Linked DNA regions of Celeribacter indicus. The protein of the gene in region 1 binds, or shares a complex with, the protein of each later gene. Links are inferred from orthologs where the notes say so. Each region holds a gene or a part of one and is shown on either strand. Other genes may lie near its edges.

Region 1 (4,838 bases):
GATGGCATCGCCCGCGGCGACAACCGGGAGGCACCGCTGGCGGATCTCATCGAGGGAGAACTCGACGAGACCGCACATATTTCGTCCGGCGACACGGACGAGACGCATTTCTCCTCCGGCTACGGCGCGCATTTCTGCGAAGTGGCGGTGCATCGCTGGAGCGGCGAGGTGCGTGTCCGCCGCTTCGTGACCTCGCTCGGCATCGGCCGCGTGCTCAATGAGAAGACGGCACGATCCCAGGCCATCGGCGGCATCGTCTGGGGCATCGGCACGGCGCTTCACGAAGCGCTCGAGCACGATCCGCGCACCGGTCATCTCGTGACCCGCGATCTCGCCAACTACCATGTCGCCGCCCATGCCGACGTGCCGCGGGAGATCGACGTGAAATTCCTCGAGGAACGCGACGACCACGCCAATCCGATGCAATCGAAGGGCATCGGCGAGCTTGGCATCTCGGGCGCGGGGGCGGCGGTTCTCAACGCGATCCACAATGCCTGCGGCGCGCGGGTGCTGCACCTGCCGGCCACCCCCGACAAGGTGATCGCGGAACTGGAAAGGGCGGACAGGACGTGAGCGCCCTGATCGGCTGAACGGCGTCGCCCCTGACGGGGCGGCGTCTTCGCGTCAGAAGAGCAGCCCGAGGAGAAAGGCCAGTGCCGGCAACCCGAAGAACATCAGCTTGCGCGCGAGATCGGCGTCAACCATGACGGTGTGGTCCTCCGCCTCGTCGCCATAGGAGCCGTCGGCCGCCGGCGGATAGGCGACAGGATCGAAGAGATTGCCCTCCTGCGGGCTGGCCTGGATGTCGGATTTCTGCGCCTCGAGACCCTCGTCGGCCATGCGCCGGTCGAGATAGGCGGGCAGGACCAGCGTCCCGAAGACGAGCCGCAGGACGGAGCGGCCGACGAACAACTCCCGCGCGCCGGTGCGGATGATCTTCATCACCGCTTCCGCCGGAACGTCGGGACTGAAGACCGGGGCGGCGGGCCGGGGCTTTCGCCGCAACCGGCTGCGCGCCCAGTCGAACTGGGGCGTGTTGATCGCCGGAAGCTGCACGAGATGCAGCGTCACATCGCTTCCCTCGCGCATCAGCTCCGACCGCAGGCTGCCGACGAACCCGTTGAGCGCATGTTTCGCGCCGGAACACGCCGATTGCAGCGGCACGGGCCGATAGGCGAGGCTCGAGCCGAGGAAGATGATCTTGCCGCTCTGCATGTGCCGCAGCGCCTCGCGCGTGGCGTTCACCTGACCGAGGAAGGTGACGTCCATAACTCGCTCGAATTCTGCGGCCGACATCTCCTCGAACCGCGCGAACATGGTCGCCATGGCCACGTTGATCCAGACATCGGGCACGCCGATCCTCGCAACGAGATCGTCGGTCGCCTTCCGCAGCGCCTCCATGGACGCCACGTCCGCCTGGGCAACCTCGAGACCGAGGGCCTTTTCCGACAGCGCGTCCAGCCGGTCCTCTCCGCGCGCGATGACACCGACGCGATAGCCGTAGGTCAGGAGCTTCTCGACGATCGCCCGGCCGGCGCCGGCCGTGCCTCCTACGACGATGGCGGTGTTCATCGGACAGCCCTTTCCTCGGTTGCGGCCGCGCTCAGGCGCCTTTCCTGTTCCTGTCGGCAGGAGGCTCGTCAGCGGGCCCGGCCCCGCCCGCCGGGCGCTTGCGGGACGGATCCGACACGAACTCGCGCGCATCGTGGCGGGTCCCGTGGGCCTCCGATTGGGCGTTGCGCCGATCGGCGGCCTCCTCGACGCCGGTCTTGCTGTCTTCGGTCATCCTGTGTCTCCTTTCTGCCTGCGGTGATCCGGGCGCCGCCGCGGCGCCCGGCAGGGAATGCGCCGTCACGGCGCGGGGTTGACCATCGCCTCGCGCGACCACAGCCGTTCATGGGCATGTTCGACACAGGCGGCCGGATCGTCCTCCGCCATGAAGACGAAATCATCCGGCTCCGCATCCACCGCCTCGAGAAGAGCCTTCGCGGGGGCGGAGACGACGATCGCCTTCAGATGCGCGAAGGCATCGGCGGCGAAATCCTTTGCCGGGGCGAGCTTGGCGAGATCCTTCGCCCCCTCCTCCGAGGGTAGGATCGCGACCGCGTCGAACATCACGGAGGGTGTCCCGGCAAGCTGTCCATCGGCCATCAGATGCGTGCCCGATTCAAGCGTCACGCCACCGCGTTTCTCCGCGACGATCTGGACCCGCACACCCGCCGCCTCGGCGGCGGAGCGAATCGCCTCCACCTGCGCATCCTCCGTGCCGTCGGTCACGAGCACACCGACCATCCGCCCCATCGGCTCGTCCGTCGCGGTCTTGTGGATCGACAGGGCATCGGAAATCTGCGCGTCGAACGGCGCCTTGGCGGGTGTCGCCGCGTCGGGCAGGTCGATCCCGATCCCCTTTGCGATGCGCGCGGCCATGTCCTCGTCGACGTTGCGCAGATGCGACAGCGCCTGCACCCGCACATGATCGAGATCGACCTTCGACAGTTCGAAAGTGATCGCGGCCACGATGTGATCCTGTTCGGGCGGCGTCTGGCTGCGGTAGAATTGCCGCGCCTGGCTGTAGTGATCGGCGAAGGTCTCCGCACGCAGGCGGCGTTTCGGGCCGTGATCCTCCGCATCGGGATAGGTCGCGAAATGATGGTCCGCCGGCCGTGGGCCGGTCTCCTCGCCTGCCTTGTAGAGGCTGTTCGGCTCGTAATTTGCCCGGCCGGTGTGGACATATGTCTGCATCATCCCGTCGCGCTGGAAATTGTGCATCGGGCATTTCGGCGCGTTGACCGGGATCTGGTGGAAATTGGTCGTGCCGAGCCGGGATTTCTGCGTGTCGAGATAGGAGAACAGCCGCCCTTGCAGGAGCGGGTCCTCGGTAAAGTCGATGCCGGGAATGACATTCGAGGGCAGGAAGGCGACCTGCTCCGTCTCCGCGAAGAAGTTGTCGGGATAGCGGTCGAGCACCATGCGCCCGACGATGCGCAGGGGGATGTCCTCCTCGGGGACGAGCTTTGTCGCGTCGAGCACGTCATAGGGCTGCTCCGCCGCCCAGTCCTCGTCGAAAACCTGGACGCCGAGCTCCCATTCCGGACAGTCCCCCATGGTGATCGCCTCGAAGAGATCACGGCGGTTGTAGTCGGGATCCGCGCCGGAGATCTTCACCGCCTCATCCCAGAGCACCGATTGAGCGCGGAGCTTTGCCCGCCAGTGGAACTTGACGAATGTCGCCTCGCCCGAGGCGTTGACGAAGCGGAAGGTGTGAACGCCGAATCCGTCCATCATGCGGAAGCTGCGCGGGATGGCGCGGTCCGACATGAGCCACATCATCATATGCATCGATTCCGGGCTGAGCGAGATGAAATCCCAGAACGTGTCATGCGCCGAGGCGGCCTGCGGAAAACCGCGATCGGATTCGGGTTTCACCGAATGGATGAGATCGGGGAACTTCATCGCATCCTGGATGAAGAACACGGGAATGTTGTTGCCGACGAGATCCCAGTTGCCATCCTCCGTATAGAATTTCACCGCAAAGCCCCGCACGTCGCGGGGCGTGTCCTTCGACCCTTTCGAGCCCGCGACGGTCGAGAAGCGGACGAAGACCGGCACTTTCATGCCCTTCTTCTGAAACGGCTGGGCCATGGTCAGCTCGGGGATCGGATCGGTGCATTCGAAATAGCCGTGCGCCCCCGTGCCGCGGGCGTGGACGATGCGTTCGGGAATGCGCTCGTGATCGAAGTGGAAGATCTTTTCGCGCAGGACGAAATCCTCGAGCAGCGTCGGCCCGCGTTCCCCGGACTTGAGGCTGTTCTGGTTGTCGGGAATGGGAACGCCGTGATTGGTGGTCAGGGGCTCCCCGCCCCGCTGCTGCGGTTCGCCGCCTGATCCGGTGGTCATTTCGATCCCGGACTGGGTCTTCTCGGATGACATAACTTCCTCCTGTCACACACTCACCGAGGCACGGTCGCAACGTCCGGCCATGCAGAGCCAACGGGAGCGGAACCGGGTGGTTCCGGGTGGGGCGGAAAAAATGCGGCGCACGGCGAAACGCCGCCCGGCCGCGAGGGCGGGACGGCGTCCTGCGGGTCCGGGCGCGCCTATTCGGCCGGGACCGGCATGCCCGCGAAATGACAGCTCGTGCGATGATCCCCGCGCAGCTCCTCGGGAGGCTGCGTTTCGCAGACGGGCTGCGCCAGGGGACAGCGCGTGCGGAACACGCAGCCCGAGGGCGGGTTCATCGGGCTGGGAAGATCCCCCGCGAGGGAGATGATCTTCTTGCCCCGCTCGACCTTCGGATCGGGGACCGGAACGGCGGAGAGAAGGGCCTGCGTATAGGGATGGCGCGGATCCGCGAAGAGCGCGTCGGAAGATGCCTTTTCCATCATCCGCCCGAGATAGAGCACCATCACCTCGTCGGAGAGGTGTTTCACCACCGACAGGTCATGTGCGATGAAGATGATCGTCAGCCCGAGATCGCGGCGCAACTCCTCCAGCAGGCCGATCACCTGCGCCTGGATGGAGACGTCGAGCGCGGAGACGGGCTCGTCGCAGATCAGGAGCTTCGGCTCGACCACCAGCGCGCGGGCGATGCCGATCCGCTGGCACTGGCCGCCGGAGAATTCGTGCGGATAGCGGTTGATCTGGTTCGGCAGGAGCCCCACCCGCTCCATCACCTCGCGCACCTTCGCGCGCCGCTCCTTCGCGCCCATCTTCGGGCGGTGGGTACGCAGCGGTTCGGCAATGATCTCCCCCACCGTCATGCGCGGGTTGAGCGAGGCGAGCGGATCCTGAAAGATCATCTGGATCTCGGAACGGTATCTGAGCATCTGGCGCGGGCC
Region 2 (4,965 bases), 2.0 Mb from region 1 along the record:
GGGACCAGCTCTTTGCAGGCGATGCGGTCTATGTCTTCGTCAATTCCGACGACATCGCCCGCACGCTCGAGATCTTCGGCAAGCCCCACTCCAAGCAGGAGCGCGTCGTGATCCTCGGCGGCGGCAATGTCGGGCTCGGCGTCGCGCGGGCGCTGGAGACGCGCACCGAGCGGGTGCGCGCGAAGATCATCGAGAAGGACCGCAGGATCGCGGAGCGGGCCGCCGACAGTCTCGAGCGCACCATCGTGCTGAACGGCGACGCGCTCGATCCCGAGCTCTTGTCCGAGGCAGGGGTGAGCCGGGCGGATGCCGTGCTCTGCGTCACCGACGACGACAAGGTGAACATGCTCGCCGCCGTGCGTGCGAAACAGGCGGGGGCGGCGATGGCGATCTGTCTCGTGAACGATCCCTCGCTCGTGCCGATCCTCTCCGCGCTCGACATCGACGCCTATATCAACCCGCGCGCGACCACCGTCTCCTCGATCCTGCGCCATATCCGCCACGGGCGGGTGCGCAACGTCTATTCGGTGGGCGACGGCGAGGCGGAGGTGATCGAGGCGCAGGTGCTCTCGACCTCGCCGATCTCCGGCAAGCGCATCCGCGACATCGACTTTCCCGAGGGCGTGCTGGTCGGCGCGATCGCCAAGGGCGACGTCTATGTGAAGCCGACCGGGGAGACGCGGATCGACGAGGGCGACGTGATTTCCATCTTCTCGCTCACCGCCGACGTGCCGGAGGTCGAGCGGCTGTTGCAAGTCTCGATCGACTTCTTCTGATGAACCGCTTTTCGCGCATGCCGTTCTTTGTCCAGCTGATGCTGGTCTCGGGGGGCGCGATGCTGGTCCCGGCCTTCTATGCGCTCATCCTGCGCGAATGGGACGACGCGCGGGCCTTTCTCTATCCCTCGGTGCTGGTCTGCTCCCTCGCGGGCTTCATCGCCATCGCGCTGTTCCGGCCTGAGGCGACGGAGGCCCGCGACGGCCGGCGCGACCGCGACCGGGAGGGGCGCAACCAGCTCCTGACGCTGCTCGGCACCTATACGGCGCTGCCGCTCGTGCTTGCCGTGCCCTTCGTCGAGGCGACGCAGGACACGACCTTTCTCAACGGTTATTTCGAGATGGTCTCGGCGCTCACCACCACCGGCGCGACGCTGTTCGACGATCCGGCGCGTCTGAGCCGCCCGGAGCATCTCTGGACCGCGCTCGTCGCCTGGCTCGGCGGGCTCTTCGCCTGGGTGACGGCGGTCGCGGTGCTCGCGCCGCTGAACCTCGGCGGCTTTGAGGTGATCTCCTCGCGCCAGCCCGGCCAGAGCGATGCGCGCGCCTCGCAGATCACCCGCATCGCCGCCGCGCCGGAGCGGATGGCGCGGTTCACGACGAAGCTCTTTCCGATCTACATCGGCCTCACGCTCGCGTTGTGGTTCGCGCTCGCCATGGTCGGCTCTCCCGCCTTCGTCGCGCTGATCCACGCGATGTCGGTCATGTCCACCTCCGGCATCTCGCCGGTGGGCGGGCTCACCAACACGCGCACCGGCTTCGTCGGGGAGCTGCTGATCTTCGCCTTCCTCTTTCTGGCCCTGTCGCGCAAGACCTTCACCGCCGACAACCCGCGCCCCGACGCACCGCCGCTCTGGCGCGACCCGGAGATGAAGATCGGGCTCGCGCTCATGGTGGCGGTGCCGCTGCTGCTGTTCCTGCGACATTGGGTCGCGGTGCTCGAGGTCTCGGGCGACTGGACCTTCGGCCGCGCGCTGTCCTCGCTCTGGGGGTCGATGTTCATGGTGCTCTCCTTCCTCAGCACCGCGGGCTTCGAGAGCATGGGCTGGGAGGAGGCGCGGCTCTGGTCCGGGCTCCAGGCGCCGGGCGTGCTGCTGATGGGGCTTGCGATCTTCGGCGGCGGGGTGGCGACCACGGCGGGGGGCGTGAAGCTCCTGCGCCTTTATGCCCTCGTGCGGCACGGCGAGCGGGAGATCGAGAAGCTGGTCTCGCCCCATTCGGTCGGCGGGGCCGGGGCCAACGCGCGGCGGATAAGGCGCGAAGGCGCCTATGTGGCCTGGGTTTACTTCATGGTCTTCGCCTTCACCATCGCGGGGGTGATGATGCTGCTCGCGCTGCTCGGGCTCGATTTCGAGCGGGCGGCGATCTTCACCATTTCCGCGCTGACGACGACGGGGCCGCTGGTGAGGGTCGCGGGAACCGACCCGATGAGCTATGCCGCGCTGACCGATCCGATGAAGCTCGTCCTCGCCGGCACGATGGTGCTCGGACGGCTCGAGATGCTGGCGATCATCGCGCTGCTCAACCCCGAATTCTGGCGCCGCTGACGGGGCCGACAGGCGTTAGCGCTACAAATGACGTAATTTTGCGCCGCGCCGCGGCATCGCGTCGCGATTTTCCATGCACAATCTTGACATTCCTCAAGAACTCCTGCGAACGTGAGCGCAAGTGCTGTCGCCCGAGGGACAGTTCGCATCATAAAGCGCAAGAAAAAGGCAATTTTCTCATGGCCGCCGATAAACAGAATCTCCAGGATGCCTTCCTCAATCACGTCCGCAAGACCAAGGTTCCCGTCACGATCTTCCTGATCAACGGGGTGAAGCTTCAGGGCGTGATCACATGGTTCGACAATTTCTGCGTCCTGCTGCGCCGGGACGGTCAGAGCCAGCTTGTCTACAAGCATGCGATCTCCACCATCATGCCGGCCCAGCCGATCAACCTCTACGACAGCGAGGAGTGAGGGGGCCGCGCCCCTTGCATTCCGTCCTGCACCGATTACGTGACGCGCACCCCCCGCATCCCGCGGCGGGTGCCCACGTCTGTTGAAGGAGCGGCATTTGGCCGAATTGCACGAACACGAGATCCTGCCGACGCGCGCCTGGGTTCTCCACCCGGACATCACCTCCGACCGGGACCGGCGCGATCCGGTCGCGGGGCTGGAGGAGGCCGTGGCGCTCGCCGAGGCGCTGCCCAACCTCGAGGTGGTCGGCTCGGAGATCGTGCGCCTGCCGAAGATCCAGCCCGGCCACCTGTTCGGAACGGGCAAGATCGAGGAGCTGAACCAGCGGATGAAGGCCGCGGAGGTCGAACTCGTGCTGATCGACGGGCCGGTGAGCCCGGTTCAGCAGCGCAATCTCGAGAAGGAGTGGAAGGTGAAGATCCTCGATCGCACCGGCCTCATCCTCGAGATCTTCTCCGACCGCGCGCGCACCCGCGAGGGCGTGTTGCAGGTGGAGATGGCGGCGCTGAGCTACCAGCGCACCCGGCTCGTGCGGGCCTGGACCCACCTCGAGCGCCAGCGGGGCGGGCTCGGCTTCGTCGGCGGTCCGGGCGAGACGCAGATCGAGGCGGACCGCCGCGCCATCGACGAGCAGCTCGTGCGCCTGCGCCGGCAGCTCGACAAGGTGGTGAAGACCCGCGAGCTGCACCGCGCCTCGCGCGCCAAGGTGCCGTTTCCGATCGTCGCGCTCGTGGGCTACACGAACGCCGGGAAATCCACGTTCTTCAACAAGGTGACGGGTGCGGACGTGTTCGCCAAGGACATGCTCTTCGCCACGCTCGACCCGACGATGCGGCAGTTGTCGATCCCGAACGCCCATGGCGGCGACCGGGAGATCATCCTGTCGGACACGGTGGGCTTCATCTCGAAACTGCCGACGCAACTGGTCGCCGCCTTCCGCGCCACGCTCGAGGAGGTGCTCGACGCCGATCTGATCCTGCATGTGCGCGACATCGCCGCCGAGGAGACGGAGGAGCAGAAGGAAGACGTGCTGAAGATCCTCCATGATCTCGGGATCCGGGAGGACACGCCGATGTTCGAGGTCTGGAACAAGATCGACCTGCTGCCGGAGGAGGCGCGTGCCGCGCGGCTCGAACGCGCGGGGCGGGAGCCGAATGTCTTTGCGATCTCCGCGGTCACGGGCGAGGGGATCGACGCGCTGCTCGCCGCCGTCTCCGCGTGGTTCGAGGAGGACAAGATCGAGCGCGACCTCGTGCTTCCCTATGCCGAGGGCCGGAAACGCGCCTGGCTGTTCGAGGAAGGGGTTGTGCTGAACGAGGAGATGACGCAGGACGGGTATGACCTGAAGGTCCTCTGGACCCCGCGTCAGGAAAAGCAGTTCCGGGAGATGACATGAGCGATCCGAAGCCGGGGAAACCCGCCGCCGCCCGCGCGCCTGCACAGGCGATGCCGAAGGACGGGATGCGGCTGTTCATGATGCTGTTCGAGGCGAGGGCCGGGGCGAAGACCCGCCTGCGTCCGGGGGCCTTGCATGCCATCGCCGTCTTCATGGTGGCGCCCGGCAGGGAGATCGCCATCGCCAATGCGCTCAAGGGCCTCGGGATGACCGGCTGGGAGGATCCGGAGCTGAAGCACCAGATGGACATCACCGGCCGGAAACGGCTTAAGGATGCCGATCTCGACCGGACCGCCCGCACCGCCCTCGCGAAGGGCGCGGGCTTCCTCGTCTACCGCAACGAGATCACGCGCCAGGCCTGAGCGGGACCTGGCCGCGGACGTCCGTGCCGGAACGGGTCATCCCGCCGCCTTCATCACCGCGATGCCCGCGACGATCAGCCCGGCCGCCGCGAGGCGCATCGGGTTGACGGTTTCGCCCAGCACGATCACCCCGACGACGAAGGCGCCGACCGCGCCGATGCCGGTCCAGACCATATAGGCGGTGCCGAGCGGCAGGTGGCGCATGGCGAGGCCGAGAAGGCCGAAGGAGGCGAGCATGGTCAGGATCGTGAAGACGGAGGGGCCGAGGCGGGAGAACCCGTCGGACTGTTTCATGGAATAGGCCCAGACGACCTCGAGCAGCCCCGCGACCGTGAGATAGATCCATGCCATGTGCCGTCTCCCCGTGGGTTTGTCCGGTACCCCTGTCCGGTACCTTTGCCTCAGGATGCTGCGCCGCGGGACCGGGCGCAAGAGGCATGAAATAAATATTCTCACCAGGAAAGGCGCGGG

What was found. The genes of interacting proteins can lie anywhere in the genome.
Region 2: the proteins of P73_RS20970 (region 1) and hfq are in contact, whole or in part, in a crystal structure (PDB 3VU3), measured with the Escherichia coli proteins. The link is inferred for Celeribacter indicus from one-to-one orthologs.

What each region holds. Positions count from the first base shown.
Region 1 is NZ_CP004393.1:4,291,148-4,295,985, forward strand. Bases 1,392-4,295 are described here. They hold P73_RS20970 (catalase), read right to left. Parts: upstream 3,931-4,295; coding sequence 1,852-3,930; downstream 1,392-1,851. Other genes in these bases: P73_RS20960 (SDR family oxidoreductase), read right to left, coding at 1,392-1,572; P73_RS20965 (hypothetical protein), read right to left, coding at 1,604-1,786; P73_RS20975 (oligopeptide/dipeptide ABC transporter ATP-binding protein), read right to left, coding at 4,098-4,295. Outside these bases: P73_RS20955 (xanthine dehydrogenase family protein molybdopterin-binding subunit), read left to right, coding at 1-573; more of P73_RS20960, read right to left, coding at 625-1,391; more of P73_RS20975, read right to left, coding at 4,296-4,838.
Region 2 is NZ_CP004393.1:2,257,955-2,262,919, forward strand. The notes cover bases 1,461-4,119. They hold hfq (RNA chaperone Hfq), read left to right. Parts: upstream 1,461-2,502; coding sequence 2,503-2,736; downstream 2,737-4,119. Other genes in these bases: P73_RS11345 (TrkH family potassium uptake protein), read left to right, coding at 1,461-2,323; hflX (GTPase HflX), read left to right, coding at 2,834-4,119. In the rest of the region: Trk system potassium transporter TrkA, read left to right, coding at 1-776; more of P73_RS11345, read left to right, coding at 776-1,460; more of hflX, read left to right, coding at 4,120-4,132; P73_RS11360 (hypothetical protein), read left to right, coding at 4,129-4,494; P73_RS11365 (DMT family transporter), read right to left, coding at 4,531-4,845. UniProt on the Escherichia coli protein: RNA chaperone that binds small regulatory RNA (sRNAs) and mRNAs to facilitate mRNA translational regulation in response to envelope stress, environmental stress and changes in metabolite concentrations.